Kordia sp. SMS9: one gene and its partner. The main gene of each other region encodes a partner of the protein of the gene in region 2 in a complex. Links are inferred from orthologs where the notes say so. Each region holds a gene or a part of one and is shown on either strand. Other genes may lie near its edges. The genes, in order: carA and carB.

Region 1 (15,643 bases), 4.6 Mb from region 2 along the record:
GCAACCAACGCCGCGTTGTCTGCAATGAGATAGTTAAGGTTTGTGTTTTGACTTAGATCTAATTCACCCAAAAAGTTTAAGCCACAGTTTAGGATTTCTAAAGCGGCAAAGTCTTCTATTCCTGTAAGGTCAAAAATACCCAAATTACGAATGTTTAGGTCGTTTACCGTGTTGATGTTTGCTGTGGTTACGTAATCGTCTAAGGTGGTATCTAAGCCTAAATCGATCAATGCTTGTTCAAAGTTATCATCTGGCACGTAGGTTTGTCCTGGAATTGAGTTTGTAGATACACAGATGTCGAATGTCGTATTTGCATTGGCTACATGTGAATATACTTGTATATAGTAGGTATTTCCTATGGTTAATCCTGTTGCTTCACCTTCTAATGCATCTGTACAGTAAATAGCATCTGTAATGTTTCCGCAGGTATATGTTTCTGCATCAATTAGGGCGTGCCAAAGAAAGTTTGGCGAACCTGTTAGGTTTTGCAATGCAATTTTATGCGTTGTTTCGGTGGCAACAAAACTAAACCACACATCCGTAAAGTTTACATTATTTCCAAAACACTGTAACGAATTAGAGTTTGTTGCACCTGCCATTGTCGCGGCTATTACATTGTTACATGTAGCATCACTTATTGGGACGTTAATTGCGTCTACACATTCATCATTCGTAAGATACCCACAATCTGTACTAAAACTTGTTCCTGGAGTAATATTTGTCCAATTTGCAGTACTGTAGGCAGCATTATCTACTTGAATGCAGGTTAGGTTTGGCGTATCGGTAGCTAGGAAAAATACAAAATTCGTATTGTTTCCATTTTGCAAGTTTAATTGTGTAAGCAATGGACTGTTTCTACAAGATATCCATTCAAATAATGGGTTTCCAGATACATCAACGCTTGTCACTAGACTCTGCGAAGTACTTAATTGTCTCAATTCTAAATTGGCTGTTACGTCAATTTCTGATATAGGGCAATCTACAAATGACAATCGTTCTAAAGCTAAGTTGTTGGAAACGTCAATTTCTGAAACTGGTGTATAACTTATATTTAATGTTTTTAAGTTTGAGTTGTTAGATACATCAATACTTCCTAGTTGCGGATTGGTAAAAATACCTAAATCTACCAATGCTGTATTTTGAGATACATCAATAGTCGACAATTGATTGTTTGATATGAATAGTTGCACCAACGCTGTGTTTTGTGTAAAATCGACGTTTGTTAGCGTATTGTTAAATGCGTGAACAAGGGTAAGTTGTGTATTTTGCGTGATATTTAAGTTTGTAAGATTGTTTGTTTCACATCTTAATTCTTTCAACGCTGTAAAATCTTCAATTCCTGTTAAGTCGGCAATACTTCTTTCTGAGATGTTTAAGTTTTCAATGCCAGAAATATTTGTTGTTGTTACGTAATTATCTAAAGTTATGTCATATCCGAGATCAATGAGTGCTTGCTCAAAGTTATCATCTGGAACGTATGTTTGCCCTGGAATTGCAAATGAAGTCACACAAATGTCAAATGTAGTATTTGCATTTGCTACATGTGAATATACTTGTATGTAGTACGTATTTCCTATTGTTAATCCTGTTGCGGTATCTTCTAATGCATCTGTACAGTAAATGGCATCTGTAATGTTTCCACAGGTATATGCTTGAGCATCAATTAGGGAGTGCCAAAGAAAGTTTGGCGAACCTGTTAGGTTTTGTAATGCAATTTTATGTGTTGTTTCGGTGGCTACAAAGCTAAACCACACATCCGTAAAGTTTGCATTGTTTCCAAAACACTGTAGCGAATTAGAGTTCGTAGCACCAACTATTGTCGCTTCTATTACATTGTTACATGCAATACCACTTATTGGGACGTTGATTGCGGTTACACAGGTATTGTTTACAGGAAAACCACAGTTTGCACTGAAATTTATTCCAGCATCTACATTACTCCAATTGGCTGCACTATATGCTACGTTATCTACCTGAACACAGGTAAGATTTGGTGTGTTTAAAGCAAAGAAGGTTGTAACGTTTGTATTGTTTCCATTTTGAATATTTACACTGGTAAGTGTACTTGTATTACTGCAAAATAAGCTTACAAATGCTGGATTTTGAGATACATCGATCGTAGTTAATTGGCTTCCTACGACACCTAAATTTTGTAGTGCAACATTCGCAGTAAGATCAACTCCAGTTATGGGACAATTTGACACGGACAAACCTTCCAAGTTTAGATTATTTGAAACATTTACTTCTGATATCTGTGTGCTATTTATCCTTAAATTTTTTAAAGCTGCGTTTACAGAAACATCTATTGTTGAAATTTGGCTATTCGCAGTAACAACTAGCGTTTCTAGTGCTAGGTTTTGAGAAACATCAATTGTTGTTAATTGGTTGTATCCAAAATAGGCACCTAATAATACTGGATTTTGGGTGATATCAATTGTTGTCAATGAATTTTCTTCAACAGATAAACTGGAAAGTAGTGGATTGTTTGTAACGTCTACGGCAGAAAAATTGTTTTTATCTAGTGTTAAAAAGGCCAAAACAGGATTTTGAGTGACATTTATTTGGCTTAGTGAATTTTCTCCTACATCTAGATTAGTTAATCCAGCGTTTTGAGTAACATCGATAGACGTAAATAAATTTTTTGAAATGTTTAGTGATTCTAGAAGTGGATTTTGAGTGACATCGATAGTTGTCAATAAATTTTCTTCAACAGTTAACCCTCTTAAGAGTGGATTTTGAGAAACATTGATAGTTGCTAGTGAATTTCCGGTAAGTAATAAGAATCTCAATTGAGCGTTTTGAGTAAGATCTACTGTAGTAACATTATTGATTGAAAAATCGAGCGACTGTAATGCTGTGAAGTCTTCAAGTCCTGTTAGGCTTGCGATATTTTTGCCTACTACGTTTAAAGATGTTATGGTGTTAATATTTGCCGTAGTTACATAATTGTCTAGCGTTGTATCGTATCCGAGATCAATAAGTGTTTGCTCAAAGTTATCATCTGGCACGTAGGTTTGTCCAGGAATTGTATTTGTAGACACACATACGTCAAATGTTTCCGTTGAATTTGCTACATCTGTAAATACTTGAATGTAATAGGTGTCTCCAATCGTTAATCCTGTTGCTTGTCGTTCAAGTGCATCCGTACAGTAAACTGCATCCGTAATGTTTCCACAGGAATACGTTTGTGCGTCAATAACCGTGTGAAATACGCTAGAGTTTATTCCTGAAGTATTTAATATTTTAATATCGTGTGCTGTATCTGTGGCAACAAAACTGTACCACACATCTGAAAAACTATTCGTGTTTCCAAAGCATTGGTATACATTTGAGTCTGTTGCGCCTGCCAAGGTTCCTGAAACCGTTGTGTTGCAACCGCCATCACTTATTGGTACTAGAATCGCGTCTACACATTCATCATTTTCAAGATAACCACAATCCGTACTAAAACTTGAACCACTTGATATCTGTGTCCAATTGGTTGTACTATACGTTACATCATCAACCTGAATACAATTCAATGTAGAATTGTTAGTTGCTACAAATGTTGTAAAGTTTGAATTGTTTCCGTTTTGAACATTTAATGATGTTAGTTCATTTGCATGACAATCTAAACTTCTTAGTACTGGATTTGCTGATATGTCTAAACTTACTAGATCGTTTATTCTCATAGATAAGAATTCTAAATCTGGGTTTTGAGACAAATCAATTTCGTCGATACCATTACTCCAACAATTTAGGAGTGTTAGTTTTGTATTGTTGGTTACATCTAAACTTTGTAACCCATTGAACATTCCTGCAAAAATTTCTAAATCAACATTTTGTGAAACATCAATACTTGATAAACTATTTTGTTGGAATCGTAATATTTTTAAGACAGTGTTTTGCGTTATATCAATAGCTGTTATGTTATTTAGTCCGAAGTCTAAAATTTCTAAGACTGTGTTTTGAGTAACATCTAAACTTATCAAATTATTTGATGTACATTTTAAATTTTTTAATGCAGTAAAACCTTGGATTCCTGTTAAATCGGCAATATTTTCACTTGAAACATCTAACGTTTCAACCGTGTTAATGTTTGCCGTAGTTACATAATCATCTAAAACATCATCATATCCTAAATCAATAAGTGCTTGTTCAAAGTTATCATCTGGCACATAAGTTTGTCCTGGAATATTTAGTGTGGATACACAAACATCAAATGTTTCCGTTGAATTTGCTACATCTGTAAATACTTGAATGTAATAGGTGTCTCCAATCGTTAATCCTGTTGCTTGTCGTTCAAGTGCATCCGTACAGTAAACTGCATCCGTAATGTTTCCACAGGAATACGTTTGTGCGTCAATAACCGTGTGAAATACGCTAGAGTTTATTCCTGAAGTATTTAATATTTTAATATCGTGTGCTGTATCTGTGGCAACAAAACTGTACCACACATCTGAAAAACTATTCGTGTTTCCAAAGCATTGGTATACATTTGAGTCTGTTGCGCCTGCCAAGGTTCCTGAAACCGTTGTGTTGCAACCGCCGTCACTTATTGGTACTGGAATCGCGTCTACACACTCATCATTCGGTGGAATTGGTGATGGATTACAATTTGTACTGAACGTAAGTCCCGGATCAATATCTGTCCAATTTGTAGTACTGTATGCTACATCATCCACTTCTATACATGTTAAGTTTGGGTTGCCAGTTACGTCAAAAAAGCCACCGATAGCACTTGGAAGTATGGTATTGTTTCCGCTTTTCAAGTCTATACCTGTCAGTGCATTGTTTGAAGCTTGTAATGAAACTAGTTGCGTATTATTTGACAAGTCTAAATATTCAATTGCGTTATTGTCACAATAAAATTGTTGCAAAGCTTGATTGGTAACAACATTTATACTTGTTAGTGAATTATCGTCCACAAAAAGACCTTTTACATTCACATTTTGAGAAACGTCTATACTTGTCAGTAAATTGTTCGTTAGCACAATATTCTCTAATGCAACGTTAGCAGTAAGATTTATGGCTGTTAATTGTGTTCTTGAGAGATTTATATAATCTAATACCAAATTCTGACTCAGATCAAGAGTGCCCAAAGGATTCAGCTCTGCTCGTAAATAGTTAAGTGCCGTATTTTGTGTGAGGTCAATTGTAGTTAAATTATTTACGAAGCATTCCAATCTTTCTAACGCTGTATTTTGCGTTAAGTTTATGCTGGTAAGCTCGTTAAAATAACATTTTAATCTGCGCAATGCTACATTTTGAGATAAATCTAAACTCGTCAACTCATTGCTTGTGCAATTTAATTCTTCCAGCGCTGTAAAACCACCTATTCCTGTAAGGTCATGAATTTGACGACTGGATATAGAAAACACTTCAATCGTATTTATGTTGTTTGTTAGTACATAATTATCCAATACATCATCAAGTCCTTGATCTATTAAGTATTGCTCAAAATTATCATCTGGCACAAATGTTACGTTTGTACAGTCGTTTTGTGTAAAGCTAACTCCACTATCAATGTTCGTCCAGTTCGTTGTACTGTATGCAGTATTATCAACTTCAATACAAGCTAAATCAAAATTATTTAAAGCGTTGAATGACGTTATGTTAGTATTGTTACCGTTTTTTACACTTAGAAATGTTAAGTCATTGTCGCTACAATTTAGTAAAGTTAAACTGGGTTGATTTTCTAGATTGATAGAACGAATTGCATTGTTATTACAAATTAAAATTTCAAGTGCTGTAAACGCTTCAATTCCTGATAGACTTGTTATGTTTTTATTACTGATATTCAAGTCATTTACTTGGTCAACATCGGCAACTGACACATATCCATTTACCGTTCCCGAATCAATTCCCAAATCAATTAATGCTTGTTCAAAATTTGCGTCTGTTATATAAACAATGTCTGCTGGCAAACAAGAAACAGTTAAATCAACCGCTCCAATACTTGTTGGGTTGTATCCTGTTATTGTAATATAATATGTCGTTATTCCATCAGATTCAAAGGTTCCATACGAACGATATCCGGGCCCACATTGGCCTTCATTGTCATCATTTCCTGCCACCAAGGTTAAATTTCCAGAAGTTCCCGTGTATATTAAATACGAAGTATCGTATCCAGAAGCACATAAATCTAACGTAATGGTTTCAGGAATTCCATTACCTGTGTACGAATACCAAATATTTGGTGCATCTAAGTCTGCCCCAAAACCATCAGGCGCATTGTTTTCGTCTAACGTTGCTTCAGCTGTTGATGCTGTATAATTTCCTCCACAACTTACCGGAATAGCGTTTGCAAAGTTGTCGTTGGAAGGTGGCGGTGTTTCTGTAGTTGCCCAAATGATGTTTGTAAAAATCAATAATGCAAATAGTAGTCTTAATCTCATGTATAGGATTTAATCGGTTTGTAAAAATGCATGTAAAGTGTATCAACCAATTTTCAAAATACATGGTGACATACATTGAGTTCTTATTGTAAAATGAAGCTATTTTGAGCAAATTTGTCTGGGGAAGAATTTGCATTTGCTAAAGTACTTAACTTATATATTCTTGACGACTTTACACGGGGGAAATCACTCGTAATTTATAAATATCTATTAGTAATACTGAAAAGAGCCACTTTATGCCTGCATAAAATGACTCTTTTGTCTATAATTAACTTTTTTTTAGTTATCGAATGTTTACTTCTTTCGTGATAATATCATCGTCTAAGTTTATTTTTAAGATATAAATACCTTCCGTGAGCAAACCTGTTTCAATTTCAATACCGTTTTCAGCAAAGACGCCGTTTTGTTTGAAGTCTATTTTTCGTCCATTAATGTCGTACAACCATGCTTCGTTGAATGTACTATTGGATTGCCAGTTGACTCTAAATATTCCGTCATTCGGATTTGGATATATGACGAGTCGTTGTGTTTCATTAAAAGGATTTTCAGGAACATTCAAAATTAAATCTGGATTGAATATCGAATTAAGATATCCATAAAACATCATGCTTTGTATAGTATTTTGATGAATCGTAAATTCTGATTGTAAAAAGTAAACTCTAGCATCTAAGTTCATTTCCATATATGGCCAATCGGCAATTGGTGGCGACATGACAAAGTTTTCTTGTCCGTCCAAATGATGCGTATATAATGGAATTCCCGGAATTGCATTTCCTGCGTTGCTCATGGCTGCATCGTGCAATACTTCTCTGGAATACCGCTCTGCACCAAACAAATCGGCACGTGTAATGTATACTTTGTTTTCAGGATTTCCACCTAATAACATGTCGTTGCTTGACAACATTTTATTGAGTAATTGCGTGTCTTGTGTGTGATAGTGCGACATGATTTGCGGCATCAATTGCGGCGTAGAACCAGTAGTACCCAAAATTGGCGGTTGGTATTGCGATTTTATGAAACGAATTGGTTTTAGACTGATATCGTCTGTTCCCCAAACAGCACTCCAGTAATTGATGGCTTGAATTTGTGTGCTTTGCAAATTGATGGCAACTGCGTCAAAATTTCCCCATTTGTCTTGCGGAATCACGCTAAATATCCAGTTTGCTAACGATTCATCATATATTTGATATTGATAGAGTAAGGTTGTCGGCGTTGTGACTACCGAATTGTTGAGATAATAGTCCAAATATTCTTGCATACCTGTTAAACTGTATAAAGCTGCCGTTGCTGACAGTTTTAAATCTTTTACTTTTCCGGCGTAACTGATTCCTTGAAAAAATTGATCTAAATCTGCTATTGTGACATTGGCATTTGCCCAATTGTACGCGTTAATCGCTTCGTTTTTATACAAATCTGCTTGATTGTTTGCATCGCCAGCAACACTTAATGCTTGTGAAAACAAAGCTGCTGCCGTTGCATACACGTACGAAGCCGCAGGATCTTCTTTATATACATACCACATTTGCTCGGAAGAAGAATTTCCTGAACCATCGTTGTAAGATGGCCCGTAATAACCGTTGGTTTCTTTTCCACCACAAATTCCGCCTGTAGGTCCTTTGGTACGTCTAAAAAAATCAAGTGTCCATTGTACTTCGTCTAACACATCTGGAACATTATTATTATTTTCTGGAATGTTTAAATCGCCATCCAAGAAACCATTTGGTGCGAGTTGATATAAAAATGCACCGTAAATCGGTAAGTTTAAATGTTGAATGTACACATCAAAATCGCCTGCATCAAAATGTCCACCACTTCCCCATGGCATTGTATCTGGAGAAACCATCCAAGCAGTCGCATTTGTAGGGTTGACAGCCGTAGTAGCTTGTGCTGGTAATTGTATAAAGCTTTCGTCATCACCAAAATCTACATCCATACGTCTAAAGTTGGAATATGTAATTTCAAAACCATCAACACCAGGCACATGATCTACTGGTTTTACAAAAGGTGCATATTCGTTTCCGCGATCAAATCCGCTTCGTTGATATAGTAAACTGTTGGAAATGGTTTTATACACATCGTCATAGACTCTATCTGATATTTTAAAAGGAAACGAACTTCCAATGCCTTCAATGACAATTTTATATTCTTCATCATCACTTGTCGGAATGTTGATGCCAACAGTTGAAAAGTCAAATTCCCACACAGGAGAATTGTACCAATATTTCGTAGCAAAATCTTCTGAGTAATCTGCCAACGTATTTTCCATGCGAAACTGCAATCCGTTATTGCCTGTTCCTGTATAGATGATTTGATTGTCTGAAGCACGCACTACATGACAGGTTGCGCCAATAAAGTTTGTAAAATCTTCATAGTGACTGTTCGCTGCATTGTTTTTTCCCAGCCATTGCGATACGTAGGCAAATTTTTCAGTAGCACTTGCTATCATTCCCACTTGATTGACATGAATACTTTCCGAAAAGGTATTGAAGGTATCAAATGTGAGCGAAAAGGTGTTTTGTTGTGTGTTTATATTGGAAACATTTATGGTATATGTTTTGCCATTTTCCATCGCATTTGGCAATCGTACATATACATAATACTCTTGCAAAGCTACTTGTTCTTTTGATTTAAAAAACGTTGCTATAGCTTGTTGTGGCGTTGCATACAAAGCATCATCCAAACTTGTAATCGTAAAGTTTGCAGGAAGTAATGCTTGTGCTTCATCTATTTGTCCATAATAGCTTGCATTGGGCGCGCTGTAAACGTAGAATTCATCAAAGTTGGTGAAATCTTTTTCGCCTTCATCAAAACGCAATAAAATAGTGTTTTCACTTACGGGCGTGATGGAGATCAATTGCTGTGCTTGAAGCAATATGGGTATGAAGCATATTAGAAGTAGTGTAATTTTTTTCATGAGCTATCCTTTTCTTTTAAAGATACGAATAGTCTAATTTTTTGTAAAATGCTTTGGGTATATTTTAACTATAAAATTGATTATCAATATTATAAGTGATTTTTATGATGTTGATATTTTTCCTGTTTTTGTATACGTTTTGCTGATACTTTTCTGTTTGAGTAACCTCATATTCACACTACGCCGTATATTCCGTAACCACAGGTTGTGGTAAGAAGAGTTCAATCAAAAATACCAAACTGTCTTTGGCAATGATGGTAATGGAAATTAAAATGGTAGCGAGTAAAATCGCGACTGCTAAATTATTTTTTCTTAACTCACCAACTTCATCTACGTGTTTCGTCATAGATTTTGTCAACATAAATGCGCTAAAATGAATGACACCTGCCAATAAAAAACCAACAAATAATGATAAGGAAGAGTATTTTAAAACTTCTACAAATAGATTTTCTTTTGCATGCACTTTCAACATGCCAATCGCATTGATGATAGACGGAATGATTCCACTTAGCAAATACCCTGTACTAAAGATAATTCCTGAAAAGAAAATACTCAATGCCAAGTTGGAATCGTTTAAGTTTTCTTCTTTCAGTTTAAATATTTTGATCAGTATTTTATAGGAAATAAAGAAGATGACAATCGCCAAAAAGATAGAGAGTACGAGTTGACTAAGTGCTAAATAGAATACATCTGTGTTCATAAGTTTTATTTTTTATTGACTAATACAAAATTCCAATAGCCTACATTTGACACCTTTGCTGGCAAATTTCCTATTGTATAATTTTTTGCAGTCGTTTCTACGAAATAATATTTTTTTCTGTTACGTGTTTTGTATTTTCCTGTGGAAGGTATATTGATTCCCAGCACAGAATGTTTGTATTGATTGCTGTTTAAGATAGCGACATCATATTCAAATTTTGCTAATAATACAAATAGCAATACCGTTCGGGAGTCGCAATCGCCTTGCAAGCTGGCGCTGAATTCTACAGGTGCAAAAATTCCGAGTCGCACATTTCCCACACATGGAAATTCTTCACTTCCATCACAAGGTGACGATTTTATATAGTTGTATTGAATGTCTTGAATGCTGGTAATGATCAATTCGGCAAATTGTCTTCTGTTTAACTTTTTTTGTTTTTGAATTTTGCTAAAAGAATCGTACAAATGTTCCAATAGCGGTCGATCATGATCTGCCATGTGTTTGTAAAAAGTTCCCCAAGAAAAGTTACGCGTATAGCGAAAGCTGTGGCGATTTTTTTTAGATTTTTGCACGTTGTTTTCGGCTATTTTGAAATCCATCCGATGCCAATTGCCTGCAAAATCACGCCAAGATTGTTTGTTGACAATGTAGCGAATTTCATTTCCATTTTCGGTTGTAGTAACGATTTCTGTTTTGTCTGTATCGTTCTCTGTTTCTTTTATTGTTATTTTATTTCCTGCATTTTTTTCGAGAATTACCATAACAACAGAGAAAATGGCAAATACAATGATGATTCGGAAGAAGTCTGAAAAAACACCTTTTATTACTTGTTTGTTTGAAGTTGATTTTCGCTTTACTTTTTTCCAAATATAGCGCAGTACAAAGAAGCTACTTGCCGTGACCACCAATAAAGATATTCCCTCTATTTTTACATTATACGTTAAGTAAATGAGTACAATGATTAAAAATATGGTTGCCAAAATTGCCATTATTCCTGAAAAGAGCCGTTGAAAACTCACAAGACAGCCATTTGGTTTGTTGTTGTCGGTCATGTCATAAAGATATTATTTTTTTTCGTTTTTTTATTTTTTTGTTGATTCGTTTGTTTTAAAACTTCCACTAGTAATACCAATTTACACCTAGATTCTTTCAAAATACTGACCTATAACATATTAATTACGGAAAAACCGTAATTGACTCATTTTCTTTTTTTATAACTTACTCTAAATCAACACTTTTATATTATGAAAAAAAAGAATTTGAAGAGTTTAACGCTCCGTAAACAATCGGTAAGTAATTTGAATAAAACATTTGGAGGCAATGCCTCTATAGATGTGTCTGACGTCATCAATACGATTATCGACTTTACAGAAAAGTATACGAGAGTATTTTCGTATTGTCCGCATGTAACCTGTGGTTGCCCAGACCCAACCATACCGCCATTGACCGAAGGTATTTTAACGTGCAGAGCAACTGCTTGTGAAGAATTAACTTGTGTAACTTGCGCGTAAACTAAAAAAAGCGGTCGAATTTGTATGAAATTCGACCGCTTTTTTATTGTATGTGTGTGAAGTATTAGCTTATTTTAAAAGCTTTGTCTTGTGGATAGTATGCTACTTCTCCTAGTTCTTCTTCAATGCGTAACAATTGATTGTATTTTGCCATTCTGTCTGAACGTGACGCTGAACCTGTTTTGATTTGTCCTGTGTTTAAGGCAACTGCTAAATCGGCAATCGTATTGTCTTCTGTTTCCCCAGATCTGTGCGACATTACGGAAGTATATCCAGCGTTGTGCGCCATGTTTACCGCTGCAATGGTTTCTGTCAAGGTTCCAATTTGGTTTACTTTGATTAAGATTGAATTTGCGATGTTGTTTTCAATTCCTCGTGATAAACGTTCTACATTCGTTACAAATAAATCGTCTCCAACCAATTGTACTTTGTCTCCAATTTTTTCTGTTAGGTATTTCCAACCTTCCCAGTCGTTTTCGTCCATTCCATCTTCAATAGAAATGATTGGATAGTTAGCCGCTAATTCTGCTAAGTAATCTGCTTGTTCTTTAGACGTACGTACTTTTCCAGTTTCCCCTTCAAATTTTGCATAGTCATATTTTCCGTCTACGTAAAATTCCGCCGCAGCGCAATCCAACGCAATCATGACTTCATCCCCTAGTTTGTATCCTGCATTGGCAACTGCTTTTGAAATGGTGTCTAGTGCATCTTCCGTACCATCTAAGGTTGGCGCAAAACCACCTTCATCACCTACAGCGGTACTTAAACCCCTGTCGTGCAATACTTTTTTAAGATTGTGGAAAATTTCCGTTCCCATTTGCATCGCATGTGTAAAGTTTTTTGCTTTTACAGGCATCACCATAAATTCTTGAAATGCAATTGGCGCATCTGAGTGCGAACCTCCGTTGATGATATTCATCATTGGTACAGGTAAGGTATTTGCAGAAACACCACCAACATAACGATATAAAGGCATTCCCAATTCATTAGCGGCTGCTTTGGCTGCTGCTAAAGAAACACCTAAGATTGCATTGGCTCCTAAGTTTCCTTTGTTTGGAGTTCCATCCAAATCGATCATTGCTTTGTCGATATGATTTTGTTCAAATACAGAAACTCCAATTAAAGCATCTGCAATGGTTGTATTTACATTTTGAACAGCTTTACTCACTCCTTTTCCCATGTACGCGTCTCCGCCATCTCTTAATTCTACTGCTTCATGTTCTCCTGTGGATGCTCCTGATGGTACTGCGGCTCTTCCTAAGATTCCTGTTTCCGTTATAACATCTACTTCCACCGTAGGATTTCCTCTTGAATCTAATATTTGTCTTGCGTGAATGTTGATTATTCTGCTCATTTTTTTGTCTTTTTCTGTTGTTCTTCTAGGCTAATTTACGAAACTATATCAAGTTTTATAAGCTTTGCCGTTGCTTTTATGGATATGTTAGCGATGTTTGATTTTTGCCTTTTTTTATGAAATGCGAAAACGTTTTCCCTAAAAAATACTGCAACTATTTTCTCGTGAATAACACGATATTCTCTGTTGATTTGAACGCATACGAAAGCGATTTTTCCGTAAACGATTTGTCTGCATTGTAATTTACCAACGCTGCTGCGTTTGGTACTTCCAATTTCCATGCGCCTGATTTGGACAGTTTCCCTGGAATGATCATTGCGACTTGTCCGTAGGTTTCTGACATATCTATAGCAATGGTAGCGTTTCCGTTATTGGCGGCAGATTGTGCTTTTATCAAGACTTCTTGATTGCTAGCTTTTCCTAGTTTTGTCCACGAATTTGATCGTTTGACAATCGCCTGAATGCTATCATATACTTTGTATTGATCGTTTTCATTTTTAAAATCATCCAGCGAATAAAATTCAGAGATCATTTCTGTAATGCTGTTACGACAATCGTTTCTGTTGGTAGCTTCCGCTTTGCATTGCTTGAAATAGGCAATCGTTGTTGCTAAGAATTGTTCTTGATCTGTAGAAAGGTTCACTTCTACAACCTTGGTTATCTTTCCACTTTTAGAAGCTTCTTTTTCAGATTTTGAATCGTTTTTACAAGAAACTATCAATAGTAGCACACTTATAATCGAGAGAATTCGCTGCATATTGTTGATTGTGATTAAACCGTTTTTACTTTTTGAATGTTTTCTATAAATTGATCGAATAGATATTCTCCATCATGTGGTCCAGGACTTGCTTCAGGATGGTATTGTACCGAGAAGCAATTTTTGTCTTTGATGCGAATTCCTGCAACGGTATTGTCATTCAAATGTACATGTGTAATTTCTACATTCGGATTCGCTTCTGTTTCTTCTCTATTGATGGCAAAACCGTGATTTTGCGAGGTAATTTCTCCTTTACCTGTCAACATGTTTTTTACAGGATGATTGATTCCGCGGTGTCCATTGTGCATTTTATAGGTAGATATTCCGTTTGCCAATGCAATAACTTGATGTCCTAAACAGATTCCAAATAATGGCAAGTCGCGGTCAATAACTTCTTTTGCTACTTTGATGGCACTTTCTAACGGTTCTGGATCGCCAGGTCCGTTGGATAAGAAGTATCCATCAGGATTCCATGCGCTCATTTCTTGAAAGGTTGTATCGTACGGAAATACTTTGATGCATGCATCGCGTTTTGCCAAGTTTCGTAGAATGTTTGTTTTACAACCAATGTCTAACGCTGCAATTTTGTGTGTTGCGTTTTCGTCTCCGTATATGTATGGTTCTTTCGTAGATACTTTCGAAGCCAATTCTAAACCAGCCATGCTTGGCACTTTTGCTAGTTTTGCTTTTAATCCTTCAATATCGTCTACATTTGTTGAAATTACTGCATTCATGGCGCCATTATCTCGAATGTAACTTACCAATGCTCTTGTATCTACATCTGAGATTGCGAATAGATTGTATTTATCTAAGAAATCTTTTAGAGAACTGTCGGCCGCATGTCTAGAGAATTCGTAACTAAAGTTTTTACATATTAAACCTGCAATTTTTATACTATCCGATTCCATTTCGTCTTCTGCGGTTCCGTAGTTTCCAATGTGAACATTTGCTGTTACCATCAATTGTCCGTAATACGATGGATCGGTAAAGATTTCTTGGTATCCTGTCATTCCTGTGTTGAAACACACTTCTCCGAAAGCCGTGCCTGGTTGTCCAATTGCTTTTCCGTAAAAGATTGTTCCATCTTCCAAAAGTAATAGTGCTTTTTGTCGATTTTGGTATTTCATATTGCTATGCTATTTAGTTGTGTTAGTGTTGTATGTATCAGTTGACACTGATGTTACAAAAATATGGCTGTTTTGAGTATAAAAAAAGGGATAAACTTAAAAAAGTTTATCCCTTTATGTATAATGACTATATTTTCATTATTCTTCTTCGTTAGAAGCTTGAGTTTCAACTGGCGGAGTAGTTGTAGCTTTTTTACCACCTCTTCTACTACGTCTAGTTGTTTTCGCTTTCTTCTCAGTGTTGTACGTTTCGTTGTAGTCCACTAATTCGATCAATGCCATTTGTGCATTATCTCCTAAACGATTTCCTAATTTGATAATTCTTGTATATCCACCTGGTCTGTCTGCAACTTTTACCGCTACATCTCTGAATAATTCAGTGACTGCATATTTGTTTCTAAGTTTACTGAATACCAAACGACGATTGTGCGTTGTGTCTTCTTTTGACTTAGTTACTAATGGCTCCACAAATTGCTTTAATGCTTTCGCTTTTGCAACTGTTGTGTTGATGCGCTTGTGCTCGATTAAAGAACAAGCCATATTTGCTAACATTGCTTTTCTATGCGCCGTTTTTCTACCTAAGTGGTTTACTTTTTTTCCGTGTCTCATGACATTTGTTTTTTACCTTTATCTTGCTACAACTCGTTTGAGGAGCAAATTACAAAGGAATTAATCTTTATCTAATTTGTATTTTGATAAGTCCATTCCGAAACTTAAACCTTTTACGTTTACTAGTTCTTCTAGTTCCGTTAAAGATTTTTTACCGAAGTTTCTGAATTTCATTAAATCGTTTTTGTTGTAAGATACTAAGTCGCCTAAAGTATCTACTTCTGCTGCTTTTAAACAGTTTAATGCTCTTACAGAAAGGTCCATGTCTACTAATTTTGTTTTTAGTAACTGACG
Region 2 (16,048 bases):
GTATATCTTGTGGTGACTTCGATTATCGCGAATGATTTTCCCAGCTTTTTGGTTGGCTTCATCATTTTGGCACTCGTTTTATTTGGATTCATCCTTTTGTTAAACTTTCTCTTTGAAGATAACAATACTTCAAGAGGCAGCGGCGCAGGCGGAACTTCTACCATTGGCGATCGTCAATTTGATACCTTGGCGCAGTATTATGAAAAAATAACAAATGATTTCATCGAAAAAAAACAATTCAAAAAAGCAGCGTATGTGCAATTGCGATTGTTGCAAAATCCATACAGAGCAGCTTCCATTTTAAAAGATGGACATTTGTATAACGAAGCTGCGTATGTGTATTTAAAAAAGTGTCATTACAAAGAAGATGCTGCAGAATGTTATGAATTGGCGCGCTCCTATACAAAATCTATCAAACTGTATAAAGAGTTGAATATGAACGAAAAAGTAGGCGATTTATACCAAAAAATGGACGATACAAAGAAAGCGAATCACCATTATCAAATTGTTGTAGACGACTATTCAAAAAACTATCAGTATGTAAAAGCATCGTTGTTATATCGCAAAAAAATGGACAATGTAATAGCGGCAAACGAATTGCTTCTCAAAGGTTGGAACGAAAACAAAGATGCGGTTAATTGTGCAAATAACTATTTTGCCAACTTCAAAAACAAAGCGGCACTTGAAAAAGAATTGCACGATTTCAAAGCCAAACGAACAAACACAGCAAACGAATGCAATTTCCTAAAAGCACTGACGCACGAATACAATAAAGACATTGCGCCCAAAGAAGACATTCAATTCATGGCGTACGAGTTGATTTCGAAACATCATAAAAATGAAGAAATACTGTCTTTGCTGAAACATTTTGTTACTGATGACACACAACTGACCAAAGATATTTTGCGTTATCGAATGAAAAAGGAGTAGTTGTTTGCGATTTCTGCAAAATCTTTTTCACCAGTTTCTATGATACCAATTTACATTTAAAATGATGGATTGATTACTGTTCGTTTTTTGATGATATAGAAATTCTGGTGAAAAAAAAGTGCATTTTACTAGTGGTGTAAATTGGTATAAGAATGATGAAACTCTTTATTCCTCTAGAGTTTGTAGTGTATTCGGCTTCTTCTTATGAAATATGGTAAAACTCCATTTCAATCCAAATAACGGTCGTAACACAGGAATTCGCTTGATAATCAGTTCATAAATGATAAAACATCCCGCAAAGGTAATCACTGTAATGATGATGAATGACACGTACGCTGGCAATTGATACGGCAATATAAACATGGCTGCCAAATACAACACTAGCATATGAATAATATACACTGGATACGCCGCTTTGCTCAAATAAGACAGTGTTTTACTAGGTTTGTTTAAGTATTTGTGACAAAATCCGAATACGGCAAAAATCCAGCAATTTGATTCTATAACGGTCAAATAGCCAGGTGCTTCGGTAGCATACACTACAAATCGAATGGTGAATAGTACGGCGGCAATCCCAACATACAACCATCGCCATTTGGTGACATTCTGCCAGAAGGTTTTACCAGCATGCATAAACAGAAATCCGAAAAAGAATGCCAACAAGCCTAAAAAGAATCCGTGCCAGTTCTCTGCATACATGGCAAACGGTTTGGGTTGTAAAATCATGACTTCAATCACAAATAAAATATTTACCAATAACAAGCCAAAAGGATTGTTGAATACCTTTGTAAGCCACTTTTTAAAAGAACCATTTTCAGATTTCTTCAAACATAAAAATACAGGCAACAGAAGTAGCACATAGCAGAAAATATTCCCCAAGAACCATAAATGTCCAAAGTGCGGATAATAATCCAAGGCTAATTTGTAATATTTCTGAAACACAAACATGTGCAAAGGCGTGATGGCTACGATTCCAAACAGAAACGGAACTAAAATACGTTTGCTGCGTTCTGCAATCAATTGCAACCAATTTCGCTTGCGCATTGCAAAGTACAATCCCATGCCCGATACATAAAATAGAATCGGAATGCGCCAAATGTTAAGCATGGTCATCGGTTTCCACAAACCATCCCAAAGTTCTTCACTTCTAATGAAAGCGATAAACATGGCCCAAGGTTGAAAAATGATGGCAATATGATAAATAAGCAATAAACCAATCGCAATAACGCGGAGCCAATCAATATCGTGTCTTCTAGTGGTAGATTCCATAAGGAGTTGTTTTTTAAGGTGAATTTTTCTTTGAATGCGTCTTCTAAATACGAGATGTTATTGTAACATCATCGCAATGACAGGATGCGCTTTTTTAACAGTTGCAATATCCAATGTAAAACCCATTGGTTTTAATTGTAAGATGAGCATTTCGTAAATAGGTTTTAACTGCGCAAAATCACTTAGTACAATTTCTCTAGCCGTTGCACCAAAATTATTTTTGATGGTTTTGTCAGCATTAGCATCTATTAAAAGTTGTACCATTTCCACACGTCCAAAAAACGCTGCGGTATGCAAAGCTGTGGAACCGTCGTTATTTTTGATAGACAGATCTGCTTTGGCGTCAATTAATGCTTTTGCAATGTCTAGTTTATTAAAAGTGATTGCGGTAACTAATGGCGTAGAGCCGCTCATAGCTTCTTTTGTATTAAGATCGCTTCCCGCTTTAATATGCTGTCGTACGATGTCTAAATTTCCAGCGATAATTGCCGATTGAATGTCCATTTTTGGAGCTTCAACCGTTGCCGTTTGATCGTTTTTTGCAGTTGTTTTTGAATTGTTTTCTTGTGCGCAAGAAGTTAAAGAAACAACAATTGCAACAATGCACATAAAGATGATTTTTGTAAAGAATACTTGTGGTGTTTTCATAATAAGTTATTTAAAAGTGAATAGTATTATTTTGTTGATACAAAGATGCGAGAAGTCGTGACGCATCAATAAACACGGATGATTCAAGAAATATAAAGTTTGGGGAACGCGTGAAAATTATGGCGCAACAATATAAATTATGACGCAAAACGAGGTTTCATCACACAAAATCAATCACAAAACTGAGAAGTTTCAAGAAATTGTATATATTCGTTTGGAAGCTATAAAAACATGTCAAAAACTTCATTTACGGGCGACTTTTTAGCGAAAGCAGAAGCGATTGTGTTGGAAAACATTTCCAATGAGCAATTTGGTGTTTCAGAATTGGCAGCAGCAACCAACATGAGCCGATCGAATTTGCTGCGAAAAATAAAAAAGCAAACGGAACTTTCTGCTAGTCAATTCATCCGAAACATCCGTTTGAGCAAAGGCAAGGAATTATTAGTCGAAACCGAATTGACCGTTTCTGAAATTTCCTATGAAGTCGGATTTGGCAATACTTCGTATTTCATCAAATGTTTTAGAGAATTGTATGGTGTGCCGCCTGGTGAAATTCGCAAAAAACCGTTGGCATCTGTGGAAGAAATTACGGAAGAAACGATAATGACAACATCAAAAAGTGTTGAGAATTATTCTTCGCAAAAAAGTTTTTTCAATGCACACTTTAACAAAATTATTGTAGTCGCTACTGCGATCACTATTGTGTTGATTAGTTTTTTATGGAAGGAACAATCAAACGACGATTTGCCAACAAAAAATCGTGCAAAATCCATCGCGGTATTGCCATTTAAAAATATGAGCAGCGACTCCACAAATTATTATTTTGTCAATGGTTTGATGGAATCTTCCTTAAACAACCTGCAAAAAATAGAAGACTTACGCGTGATCAGTCGCACTTCCGTTGAAAAATACAGAAATACGACCAAAACCATTGCAGAAATTGCCAACGAATTGAATGTCAATTATATTGTAGAAGGCAGCGGACAAAAAATTGACGATGAGGTTTTATTACACATTCAACTCATTGATGCAACCAATGATACGCCCATTTGGACAGAACAATACAAACATCAATTGGTTGATATATTTTCATTGCAAAATACCGTTGCCAAAAAAATTGCAATGTCTATACAAGCTACGGTTACGCCTGCGGAATTGGCACAAATTGATAAAAAACCTACTGAAAACCTAGAAGCGTATGATGTATTCCTAAGAGGTTTAGAGCCTTTACAAAAACAAACCCAAGAAAGTTTGTTTGAAGCCATAGAATTGTTCAAAAAAGCCACGGAACTTGATCCGAAATTTTCGTTGGCATACGCTAAAGCAGCGATGGCGTACTTTTATTTGGACGTTTATCAACGCGAAAAAAAATATACTAACGAGCTCAATGAAAACGCAGACAAAGCACTATTGTACGATTCCAAATCAGATCAAAGTCTCATCGCGAAAGCTTTATATTATGTCAACAATAGAGAGATCAATTTGGCGGTTCCACATTTGGAAAAAGCGTTGGAATACAACCCAAATGCTGCTGCAGTCGTTTTAATCTTGTCAGATTTGTATGCGAGAGCCATTCCGAATACGGAAAAATATTTAAAATATGCGCTCAAAGGCATTCAACTCAACATTCAAGCGAATGATTCTGTTGGTAAAAGTTTTATCTATTTGCACTTAGGAAATGCGTTGATTCAAAGTGGATTTGTGAACGAAGCAGACACGTATATGAAGCTAGCACATTCGTACAATCCGCAAAATCAATTTACGAAGTATATTCAAGCATATATCAATTATGCAAAACATAGAGACATCAAAAAGTGTACAAATCAGTTAGTCACAGAATGGAAAAAAGATACGTTGCGAATTGACCTTTTACAGGAAATAGGAAAGGTACACTACTATGAAGAAGACTATGAAACGGCGTACCACTATTACAAAAAATACAATGCGCTTCAAAGCGATCAAAAAATAGACATCTTTCCGCAAGAAAACTTGAAAATCGCGATTGTCTACGAAAAAATGGGCGATTCTATCACAGCCAAAAAGCATTACGATAAATATATAACTTATTGTGAAAATGATACGTCAATGTACCAATCGGCAAGTGTGGCAATGCGTTATTTATACGAAGGCGACAAAGATGCAGCGATTGCACAGTTAAAATTGTTTGCAACTAAAAACAACTTTCAATATTGGTTGATTCTATTTTGGGAAGCAGATCCGTTAATGCGCGGACTTAAAACACATCCCGAATACAATGCCACATTCCAAAAAATAAAAGATCGATTTTGGGAAAACCATGCAGAAACCAAAAAGACCTTGGAAGAAAATGGATTGTTGTGATTTTTGATTGAATGTTTTTAAATGCTAAATTTTACATATTGAATTGCTTTTACAAGTCTTTTACTTCGAATAACAAACCGTCACTTCGAGTGAATTTGTGCAACAAATTTGTATCGAGAAGTACTTTGAAATTCTATGTGCTAAATGTTGAATTGCTTCGTTTCATACTACAAACATCCAATCTTAGAAACGTCATTACGCGGAAGTATGACAAAGTAATCTGTTTCAATAAAAACAAAATTGTGCTTTGAAAGTAACAGATTGCCACGAATTTCACATTTCGACTCCGCTCAATGTGAAAAATTCTCGCAAGGACGAATCATAAGCAATGTTGGATTTTAAATGTTAAATTTTACATGTTGAATTGCTTCGTTCTTAGAAAATTTCACAATTCATAGTTGTTCTCGACAGCGCTATTCAGCTTGTCGAAATACAGATTTGGCAGTCGACTGACGTTTAGTTTTCACCACCAAAAAACGCTTCCTACAACATGTAAAAAGCGTTTAAAAATTTTATCATAAGACTTTCAAATTATAACATTCAAAAATCGTACATCGTACATCAAAATATTATCTTCTTCGCATCTGACGATTGCCATAATGCTGTTTTGGAGCACTTGCAGCGCGTTTCATTTGCTGTTCCATCATTTTAATCTGTTCGGTCAGCATTCCGCGTTTATCGAGCGTTTTCGCTTCTTTCATTAAAATCTTCGCTTCGTTCTTACGATTCTTCTGTGCCGCAATTCCCGCTAAGGTCATTTTTACCATTGCCATATCGTGCGACATGCTTAAACCGAGTTTTTCCGCTTTTCGCAGATTTTTCTCAGCCTCGGTTAAATTGCTTTGCGAAGCCATAATTCCATGTAAATAATAATAATAGCCTTGTTGCTTGCGTGTCAGTGCGGTTTGCGGATTCTTAATACGCGCCAACAAACGTTTTGCACCATCAAAATCTTGCTTACGAAGTTTTAAAAATGACAATAAAATAAATTCATTCTTAAAGTACAATAAAACAAAAATGGCTGCTAGTAAAATTAAAAAGATTCCATTACCAATATATCCTTCATAAAATTGGTAAATTGCGAAGGCAAAAATTCCTCCAGCTATGATAAGTTTGATATTTTTGTTGAACATAAATCAGTATATAGTTATCGAGGTTGCAAATGTATAAAAAACAATCGGAAATATTTTTTAAATTCTGTTTGTTAAAGTAAAAACTCTTTGTATATTTGCGCCGCACTTTTGGAAAGGAATCTCGCGTGCGATCATAATTAAATTCAAGAGAAATTAAAGATATTTTAAGTAATGAAAAGAACATTTCAACCATCAAAAAGGAAAAGAAGAAACAAGCACGGTTTCAGAGAAAGAATGGCGTCTGTTAACGGAAGAAAAGTGCTATCCCGCAGAAGAGCTAAAGGAAGAAAGAAAATTTCTGTGTCATCTGAATTGAGACACAAGAAATAATGATATACTAGTTATACAAATAAGGTGTTGTTTTTTTATAAGCGACACCTTTTTTTGTACCCAATGTTTTTTTATTTTTACGCAACACAACACAAACCAACATAATGCCAAAAAGAGAAGACTTAAATTCAATTTTAATTATTGGATCAGGACCAATCGTCATTGGTCAAGCTTGTGAATTTGATTATTCAGGATCACAAGCATTACGCTCACTAAGAGAAGACGGAATTGAAACCATCTTAATCAATTCAAATCCTGCAACCATCATGACCGATCCTTCTATGGCGGATCATGTATATTTAAAACCTTTAAACACACGTTCCATTATTGAAGTGCTGAAAAAGCATCCAAATATTGATGCCGTTTTACCAACAATGGGTGGACAAACTGCTTTGAACTTGTGTATTGAAGCCGATGAAAAAGGAATTTGGGAAGATTTTGGAATCAAACTCATTGGAGTTGATATTGAAGCGATTAACATTACAGAAGATCGTGAAAAATTTAGAGAACTCATGGGGAAAATTGGTGTCGGAATGGCACCACAAGCCACAGCAACATCGTTCTTAAAAGGAAAAGAAATTGCCCAAGATTTTGGTTTTCCATTAGTAATTAGAGCTTCGTATACCTTAGGTGGAGCAGGAGCTTCTATAGTATACGACCCGAAAGATTTTGACGAATTGTTACGTCGCGGGTTGGAAGCATCTCCCATTCACGAAGTCATGATTGACAAAGCAATGATGGGTTGGAAAGAATACGAATTGGAGTTGTTGCGCGATAAAAATGATAACGTTGTTATTATCTGTTCTATTGAAAATATGGATCCGATGGGAATTCATACAGGAGATTCAATTACTGTTGCGCCGGCTATGACCTTATCTGATCGTACGTATCAAAAAATGCGTGACATGGCGATTTTGATGATGCGTAGCATTGGGGATTTTGAAGGAGGATGTAATGTGCAGTTTGCCGTAAGTCCAGACGATCAAGAAGATATTATTGCCATAGAAATCAATCCGCGTGTATCGCGTTCTTCTGCTTTGGCGAGTAAAGCGACTGGATATCCGATTGCAAAAATTGCTGCAAAATTGGCAATTGGGTATTCCTTAGACGAATTAGACAATCAAATTACAAAATCGACATCAGCTTTATTTGAGCCAACGTTGGATTATGTAATTGTAAAAATACCACGATGGAACTTTGACAAGTTTGAAGGTTCCGATCGTACGTTAGGCTTGCAAATGAAAGCCGTTGGTGAAGTGATGGGAATTGGACGTTCGTTTCAAGAAGCACTTCACAAAGCCACACAATCACTTGAAATTAAACGTAATGGCTTAGGAGCCGATGGAAAAGGATATAAAGAATATGACAAAATCATCAGCAAGTTGACCAACGCTTCTTGGGATCGTGTTTTTGTCATTTATGATGCCATTCAGATGGGAATTCCTTTGAGCAGAATCTTCGAAATTACAAAAATCGACATGTGGTTCTTAAAGCAGTATGAGGAATTATACAATCTTGAAAAAGAAATTTCATCTCACAATACCATTGATACCATCACGAGAGATTTACTGTTAGAAGCCAAACAGAAAGGATTTGCCGATAGACAAATTGCACACATGTTGGGTTGTTGGGAAAGTCAAGTGTACAAAAAGCGTGAAGAATTAGGTATTAAACGCGTGTACAAATTGGTAGATACCTGTGCGGCAGAATTTACGGCAAAAACGCCTTATTACTATTCTACATTCGAAGCAGAGATTGAAACTGCTGATGGTGAGCGTTACGTTCACAACGAAAGTATTGTCTCTGACAAAAAGAAAATTGTTGTGTTGGGTTCAGGTCCAAACCGAATTGGACAAGGAATTGAGTTCGATTATTGTTGTGTGCATGGCGTGTTAGCTGCGGCTGAATGTGGGTATGAAACCATTATGATCAACTGTAATCCTGAAACGGTTTCGACCGATTTTGATACAGCAGATAAATTATATTTTGAACCTGTTTATTGGGAACATATTTACGATATCATTCAACATGAAAAGCCTGAAGGTGTCATCGTGCAACTTGGTGGGCAAACGGCGTTGAAACTAGCGGAAAAGCTAGACAGACACGGCGTTAAAATCATAGGAACCACCTTCCAATCGTTAGATTTAGCGGAAGATCGAGGAAGTTTTTCAACCTTATTAAAAGAAAACAACATTCCATATCCAGAATTTGGAGTAGCTGAAAACGCAGATGAAGCGTTGGCATTGGCAGACGAATTAGATTTCCCAATCTTGGTGCGACCTTCGTATGTGTTGGGTGGACAAGGAATGAAAATTGTGATCAACAAGCAAGAATTGGAAGAAACTGTGGTCGATTTGTTACGTAAAATTCCAAACAATAAGCTTCTACTAGATCATTACTTAGATGGTGCGATAGAAGCGGAAGCTGATGCGATTTGCGATGGGGAAAACGTGTACATTATTGGAATCATGGAGCATATTGAGCCGTGTGGAATTCACTCAGGAGATTCTAACGCTACTTTGCCGCCGTTTAACTTAGGCGAGTTTGTCATGCAGCAAATCAAAGATCACACAAAAAAGATCGCCTTAGCATTAAATACTGTCGGATTGATCAACATTCAGTTTGCCATCAAAGACGATATGGTGTATATCATTGAAGCCAATCCAAGAGCATCACGTACCGTTCCTTTTATCGCGAAAGCGTACAAAGAGCCGTATGTAAACTATGCCACCAAAGTAATGCTAGGAGAGAAGAAAGTGACGGATTTTGATTTCAATCCGCAATTAGAAGGATATGCTATTAAGCAACCGGTATTCTCTTTCAACAAATTCCCGAACGTAAACAAGCGTTTAGGACCAGAAATGAAAAGTACAGGAGAAAGCATCTTATTCATTGACAGCTTAAAAGACGATGATTTCTATAACTTATATTCACGTAGAAAAATGTATTTGAGTAAGTAGCACTTCGACAGGCTCAGTGCAGCGCGTTCGACAGGCTCAGTGCCAATGTGTTCGACAGGCTCAGTGCTGTGTGTTTAACTTCGCTCAGTATTCTTTATTGTATGTACTTTGGAACGTTTCAACGTATAACTAAAATAAAACGCTCTCAGAAACCAAATGGCTTTCTGAGAGCGTTTTATTTTGTCTTGAAAGTTGCATTCTTGTGGAAAACCGTAAGGAAAGTGAAAAATAGTTTCTTAAATTTGTAAGAAATAACTGTTTTTTAAGCTTAAAATTCTTATATTTATGATACTTGAAAGATTGCAAGATGTTATTAAATCAGGTTTTGTAAAGGTAAATAATTTTAATTCGTACACACGAAAAAACATTTATTTAAGAAACATTACACACATTAAAAAACTAACCAATCATGAAATTCCAAAGAAAACACCATCTGTTAATTAAGAGTTTTGCACTTATCATTTTAATGGTAAGCATATATGCTTGTTCTGAAGAATCTACCAATACTCAAGATCAAACTGACATAGATTTTAGCAATATTGAAATTGATTTGAGCAAATCATCCTTTGGCAAAGCAATCAACGTATTTAAGTATACTGACAAAGAAGAATTATTAGGTAAAATTGACGCAGCAATGCATCATATCATTACCGATTCTAACGATTTGATTAAAAATTCTGAAACTACAGATTTACTACTGGATATCAACTTTTCAGACGGAAAAGCAGTGATTTTAGGTATAATTGAATTTAATTCAGACACTAAGAAGATACTAAGCGCGCACTATTTTGATCAAAAAACAAATACGTATGCAAAAAGCGTACCTGGCGATTTAGAAAATATTGATCTTGCTAGATGTCTGCAGGGATATACACAACTAGCTTCCTGTGGAAACTTGAGCAATCCGCAACAATGTGTCTCAAACGCAGTCGCTAGTTATCTTAGTGCTGAAATTAGTAATATTGGCGATTGTGCCAATGTTCAAGTGCAAGTTGGTACATTTACAACAAAGGTTTGCGGGAAAAACTGTTAATAAACTCTTTAAAAATATTAGTTAAGTACCCTAATTAGGAAACTAATTCTAATGGTTACAAAGAGTTTTCATCATAACTAATACCAATTCTACTATAAGATGTAACAAATAAGCTCGTTCATTCAGCATTCTATTTTTTCGCGACTATTTTCCGTAACTAAGGCTATGCAAAACATTCGCAGCGTTCTATAATGTCAAAGAAACTTCGCATCTTAAAGTAAAATTGGTATAATATAAAAAATGCTCCCAGAACCTAACTCGGTTTTTGGGAGCGTTTTTTTATGAAATGCCATTAAGAAAAATGATAGTGCTGAAGCAATTTGTTTGTGGAACTAACGAGAGGCAAATTTTTTCACGATCGCTTTTATACTGAGCTTTCTCGAAGTATGTAAAGACATTTCTCTTCTACTTTTACAATAAACTTTTCTCAGTTTATTTAATATCCAATCATCTAATTGTCTAAACAAATTTTGGCACAGGCTATTTAATTCGCTATTTTTATAGGATATGAATATAAAAATAACTGTCTTACTTATTGCCGTTTTCATACTGCTCTCAAGCTGTTCTGATGGAAACAAAAATCTTAATGAAGGTAATGAAACCGCTTTGCCTTATAAAGTGACTAAAGACTTAAAAGCTATCAAAGAAGATGGTGTTTTGCATGCCATCGCTATTTACAATTCTACAAGTTATTTTTTATACAAAGGAATGCCAATGGGTTTTGAGTATGAGCTGTTATCTCGCTTGGCAAAAGACTTAGACTTAGAACTGAAAATAACAATTGCCAAAGATATTGATGATTTATTTGACATGTTGAACAATGGTGATGGCGATTTAATAGCCTATGGTTTAACGATCACTGAGCCTAGAAAAAAGTTGGTAAGTTTTACGGAAAACCATTATGTTACGCACCAAGCTTTAGTACAACGAATGCCCAAAAATTGGCGCTCACTGCCAGGTTATAAAATTGATAAGCATGTAATTTCAAATACATTGGAACTCATTGGCGATACCGTATGGGTTAGAGAAAACTCATCGTATGCTGAAAGACTTAAAAACTTACAGGGCGAAATTGGTTCAGAAATTCCAATAAAATATATCAAAGGAGATAAAACTACGGACGAAATAATTAAAATGGTTGTCAATGGCGAAATTGAGAGAACAGTGGCTGATTATAACATTGCAGCTGTCAATAAAACCTATTATCCAATACTTCATATTGATACCAGAATTTCGTTTTCGCAACGCATTGCATGGGCGGTACGACAGAATTCTCCTGAATTACTAAAAGCCATAAACAATTGGATTATTAAAGAGAAAGAATCAAACGATTACTATGCTATTTACAATAAATATTTTAAAAGTAGGAAATCATACAGAGGAAGAATTAAAAGCGATTTTTACAGCAAAAACAGTAATAAAATTAGTAAATACGATGCTATCATAAAAGAAAATGCTGCTATAATAGGATGGGATTGGCGTTTTCTATGTTCTCAAATATATCAGGAATCACGGTTTAATCCGAAAGCAAAGTCGTGGGCAGGCGCAAGCGGTTTAATACAATTGATGCCAGCTACGGCAAAAGAAGTTGGTGTAAGCAACAGTTTAAACCCAATAGAAAATATACGTGGTGGCGTAAAATATTTGGATAGTATGCGCGAGAAGTTTGAAACTGTTGAAGATTCCATCCAAAAAATAAAATTCACTCTAGCGGCGTTTAACTGTGGTGCAGGTCACGTTTTTGATGCCATGCGCTTGGCAGAAAAAAATGGAGATGATCCGAATCGGTGGGACGAAAATGTGGAAAAGTACATACTAAAATTATCAGAAAAGAAATACTACTCAGATGAAGTCGTGAAACATGGCTTTGTCAGAGGAACAGAACCCTACAAATATGTGAAAAATATATTTTTACGCTACGAACATTACAAACAATTTATTCCGCAATAAAAAACAAGCAACTTCTTAAAAACAAGTATAGGTAAGAGTCTATTTTTATCATAAATTCATGAATCATTTTTTCTTTACGGAAAACCTCATTGTGTATATGTGGGTTTTGTTTTACATTTATGGAAAATAACAGGAAGTTGTTGTGAAATTTGTACCTGTTATTTACTAAATTCAGTATGATAACAGTAATTCTTGTTATACATACGTTACAAGCAAGCTAAAAAAAACAACTCTATGATTTTAGATTTTAAGGAAATACCAAAAGCAAATACTGGGAATGGCGACCAAGATACGTTTGAATTATTCAGTAGAGATTTTCTTGAAATATTGGGATACGAAATCATTCAACAACCTGACAGAGGAGCTGATGGAAAAAAAGATTTAATTGTTCAAGAATCGAGACACGGAATTTCAGGAGTGACTAACATCAAATGGTTAGTTAGTTGTAAACATTATGCACATAGCGGAAAATCTATTAATGACTCAGATGAACCAAATATTTTGGATAGAATTAGTGTTCACGAATGTGACGGATTTTTAGGGTTTTATTCAACATTGCCAGCAACATCTTTAGGCAAAAACTTTGAGGGACTTAAAAAGAAAACTCAAATTGACTCATTTGATAAAGAAAGAATTGAAAAAATAATGCTGGAATCACCAGAGGGAATTAGATTAGCAAGTAGATATTTTCCTATTAGTTTTGAGAAATACAAAGTAGAAAATCCAAAACCAGCCAAAATTTTTGCAGACAAAACAAGCATTCATTGTGAGTATTGTAATGAAGATTTGTTAAAGACTAAAATGGGAATATTTGTAACTATGAGAAGATTTTCAGATTTTGATGTTGAACCACCAGTTCATTATCCATATGAGAAGGCTTATTATAGTTGTAAAGGTAAATGCGATGCTATTTTGAAAAGTAAATATATGCAGGATGAAATGATGATGGACGAATGGGTTGACATTACTGACTTTATATCACCAATTACCTACATTAAAAAACTTATGGCTTGGATGAATTCTTTTCAAAAAGGTGGCGAAAAAGCAAATGACGAAGTCTTTGATAAACTAAAAAGACTTTTTTTAAATGCTTATCCTCATATATCAAGAGAACAAACGACCGAAGAAAAAGAAAAAGTAAAATTCTATCTTCAAAATGGACTAATGGATTGGCTTTAAACATCGGAAAAGCCAGCTTGTATAACATTGTATATAAAAAATAGCGCAAGTCATTGCTAATACGAAGGCTTGGGCGTTTTTGGAAAGTCGCCAAATTTTTAAATTTGACGGTTTCCAATAAAAATATTAATAGTAAAATTTAAAAATTCTGCTTGTGTTTCATCCGAAAAATAATTGCTAATTTGTACGCAACGAGCCATACACAAAACCGTCAGACTGTCTCAAAACCCACACATAATTTTCTATTTATCTTAAATATTCCGATATTTAAGTATGGAATATTTAAAAGGAGATTCTAGGACACAACTTACATTATATACTACTTGTCTTGACGATATGATACCTCAAGATAATTCAGTACGATTTATAGACGAATTTGTCAACACACTTAATTTGCAAGAATTAGGTTTTGATGCCATAGCTTCTCAAGGAAGACCACCTTACAACCCTGCTGATTTACTAAAGTTATATATCTATGGGTATATGAATCGCACTCGATCCTCCAGAGTTTTGGAAAAAGAATGCTCCCGAAATATTGAAGTGATGTGGCTTTTGAAAAATCTTAAACCAGATCATAATACGATAGCGCGTTTTAGAAAAGAAAATCCAAAAGCTATCAAACGAGTTTTCAGGCAAAGTGTAACCATTGCAAAGAACTTTAACTTGATTGGTGGAGTTCTTATCGCGGGTGATTCTACCAAATTAAGAGCGCAGAATAGCAAGAAGAATAATTACAATAAGAAAAAGATTGAACGGCATTTAGCATATATTGATAAAAAACTATCACAATACAATGCAGAATTGGCTACTGCTGATAATGATAGTAAAGCTCAAATTCAGAAAAATATTGAAAATCATAAACGACATCAAGTTAAGTATACGCAGATAAAGCAAGAATTAGAAGCTGATACAACTACTGAAAATCCTCAGTTATCTACGAGTGATCCAGACAGCAGACATCAAATAGTAAGAGGAATGATAACAGAAGTTTGCTATACTGCACAAACTACTGTTGACGAAAAACATAACATACTTATTGATTATAAAGTGACCAATCAAAACGATAAAAAAGCAATGGGAATGATGCTCAGAAGAGCTAAATCTATTTTAAGGCATCATCAGTTTACAGCTCTTTACGATAAAGGATATCATACAGGAAGTGAATTTGATACTGCACATACATTAGGAATAAAAACTTTAGTAGCTATACCAAATATAGGAAGAGCCAGTCAAGCTCCTGATCCTAAATATAATGTAGAATATTTTAAATATGATAAGCACAAAGATTGTTATATATGCCCAAAAGAACAAGAACTAACAAGTAACCAAAATTGGTATAAGACACGTAACTATAAGTTCAAACAATATAAAACCAAGGCATGTAAAACTTGCCCTGTTAGGAACTTATGTACAACAGCTAAAGTCAATGGAAAGATCGTACAGCGAAGTCAGTATGCCTATGCAATTGAAGCCAATGCAAAACGAGTAAAAACCAATGAAACAACATACAAAAAGCGACAAGCTATCGTAGAACATCCCTTTGGAACCATTAAAAGACAATGGGGTTTTGATTATATTATTACGAAACGAACAATTGAATCGGCATCTGCTGATTTTGGATTGATTGCTTTAGCCTATAATCTGAAAAGAATTATCAATATCCGTAAAGCTTCAAGGAGTAGCAAAAAACACTGTTTGTGCCATTTTAGAAGGCTCAACCGCTTACATGAGCCCAAAAAGAGCAATATTGGCGTGTTAAAATCATTATTCTATAAAAGACAAGAAGTATTTAAAATAGCTGCGTAATTTTAAAATTTAGTGTAAATTAGAATCTTAATAGGTAGTTTTGAGACAGACTGCCGTTTTGCGTAATTTGGGAAAATCTTGAAAAGAATAATTTACATACTGATTTTTGGAATTCTATTTGGTTGTTCTGACAAACCGAAAAAATTGAATATTGACCAAATGAAAATGGAAATAGAAATGTATCTGGAATTTGAACCTGGCGGATATTTTATTTCTTGGAACGACACATCGTGCTCTGAATTTAAATCTAGTTGGAATTATTTACAGAAAAGGCCTTACGAACTTTACTGTCATATTTTTAATAAAGAAAGAAATACACTCGGATATTATAGAGGATTAAGCAGTCTGAGACAATTTGCTTATTTTCAAACTAAACCGAATACAGACTCAATCATTGACTTGGAATTTTCAATTGGAATTAATCACTTTTCGGAATTTCTCGCTGAACAGTCAGATGATTATATAAACAA

What was found.
Region 1: the proteins of carB (region 2) and carA are in contact, whole or in part, in a solved structure (PDB 1KEE), measured with the Escherichia coli proteins. The link is inferred for Kordia sp. SMS9 from one-to-one orthologs.

What each region holds. Positions count from the first base shown.
Region 1 is NZ_CP031153.1:51,777-67,419, forward strand. Bases 12,685-15,643 are described here. They hold carA (glutamine-hydrolyzing carbamoyl-phosphate synthase small subunit), read right to left. Parts: upstream 14,741-15,643; coding sequence 13,628-14,740; downstream 12,685-13,627. Other genes in these bases: eno (phosphopyruvate hydratase), read right to left, coding at 12,685-12,856; KORDIASMS9_RS00225 (hypothetical protein), read right to left, coding at 13,011-13,613; rplQ (50S ribosomal protein L17), read right to left, coding at 14,879-15,349; KORDIASMS9_RS00240 (DNA-directed RNA polymerase subunit alpha), read right to left, coding at 15,410-15,643. Outside these bases: KORDIASMS9_RS00195 (leucine-rich repeat domain-containing protein), read right to left, coding at 1-6,377; KORDIASMS9_RS00200 (glycoside hydrolase family 9 protein), read right to left, coding at 6,661-9,291; KORDIASMS9_RS00205 (DUF350 domain-containing protein), read right to left, coding at 9,470-9,991; KORDIASMS9_RS00210 (hypothetical protein), read right to left, coding at 9,997-11,043; KORDIASMS9_RS00215 (hypothetical protein), read left to right, coding at 11,236-11,502; more of eno, read right to left, coding at 11,567-12,684. UniProt on the Escherichia coli protein: Small subunit of the glutamine-dependent carbamoyl phosphate synthetase (CPSase).
Region 2 is NZ_CP031153.1:4,617,783-4,633,830, reverse strand. The notes cover bases 6,447-9,810. They hold carB (carbamoyl-phosphate synthase large subunit), read left to right. Parts: upstream 6,447-6,754; coding sequence 6,755-9,610; downstream 9,611-9,810. Other genes in these bases: rpmH (50S ribosomal protein L34), read left to right, coding at 6,492-6,650. In the rest of the region: KORDIASMS9_RS19630 (hypothetical protein), read left to right, coding at 1-930; KORDIASMS9_RS19625 (acyltransferase family protein), read right to left, coding at 1,096-2,199; KORDIASMS9_RS19620 (ankyrin repeat domain-containing protein), read right to left, coding at 2,257-2,847; KORDIASMS9_RS19615 (helix-turn-helix domain-containing protein), read left to right, coding at 3,079-5,187; KORDIASMS9_RS19610 (DUF2892 domain-containing protein), read right to left, coding at 5,757-6,320; KORDIASMS9_RS19595 (hypothetical protein), read left to right, coding at 10,020-10,643; KORDIASMS9_RS19590 (transporter substrate-binding domain-containing protein), read left to right, coding at 11,151-12,593; KORDIASMS9_RS19585 (restriction endonuclease), read left to right, coding at 12,828-13,772; KORDIASMS9_RS19580 (IS1182 family transposase), read left to right, coding at 14,046-15,578; KORDIASMS9_RS19575 (hypothetical protein), read left to right, coding at 15,657-16,048. UniProt on the Escherichia coli protein: Large subunit of the glutamine-dependent carbamoyl phosphate synthetase (CPSase).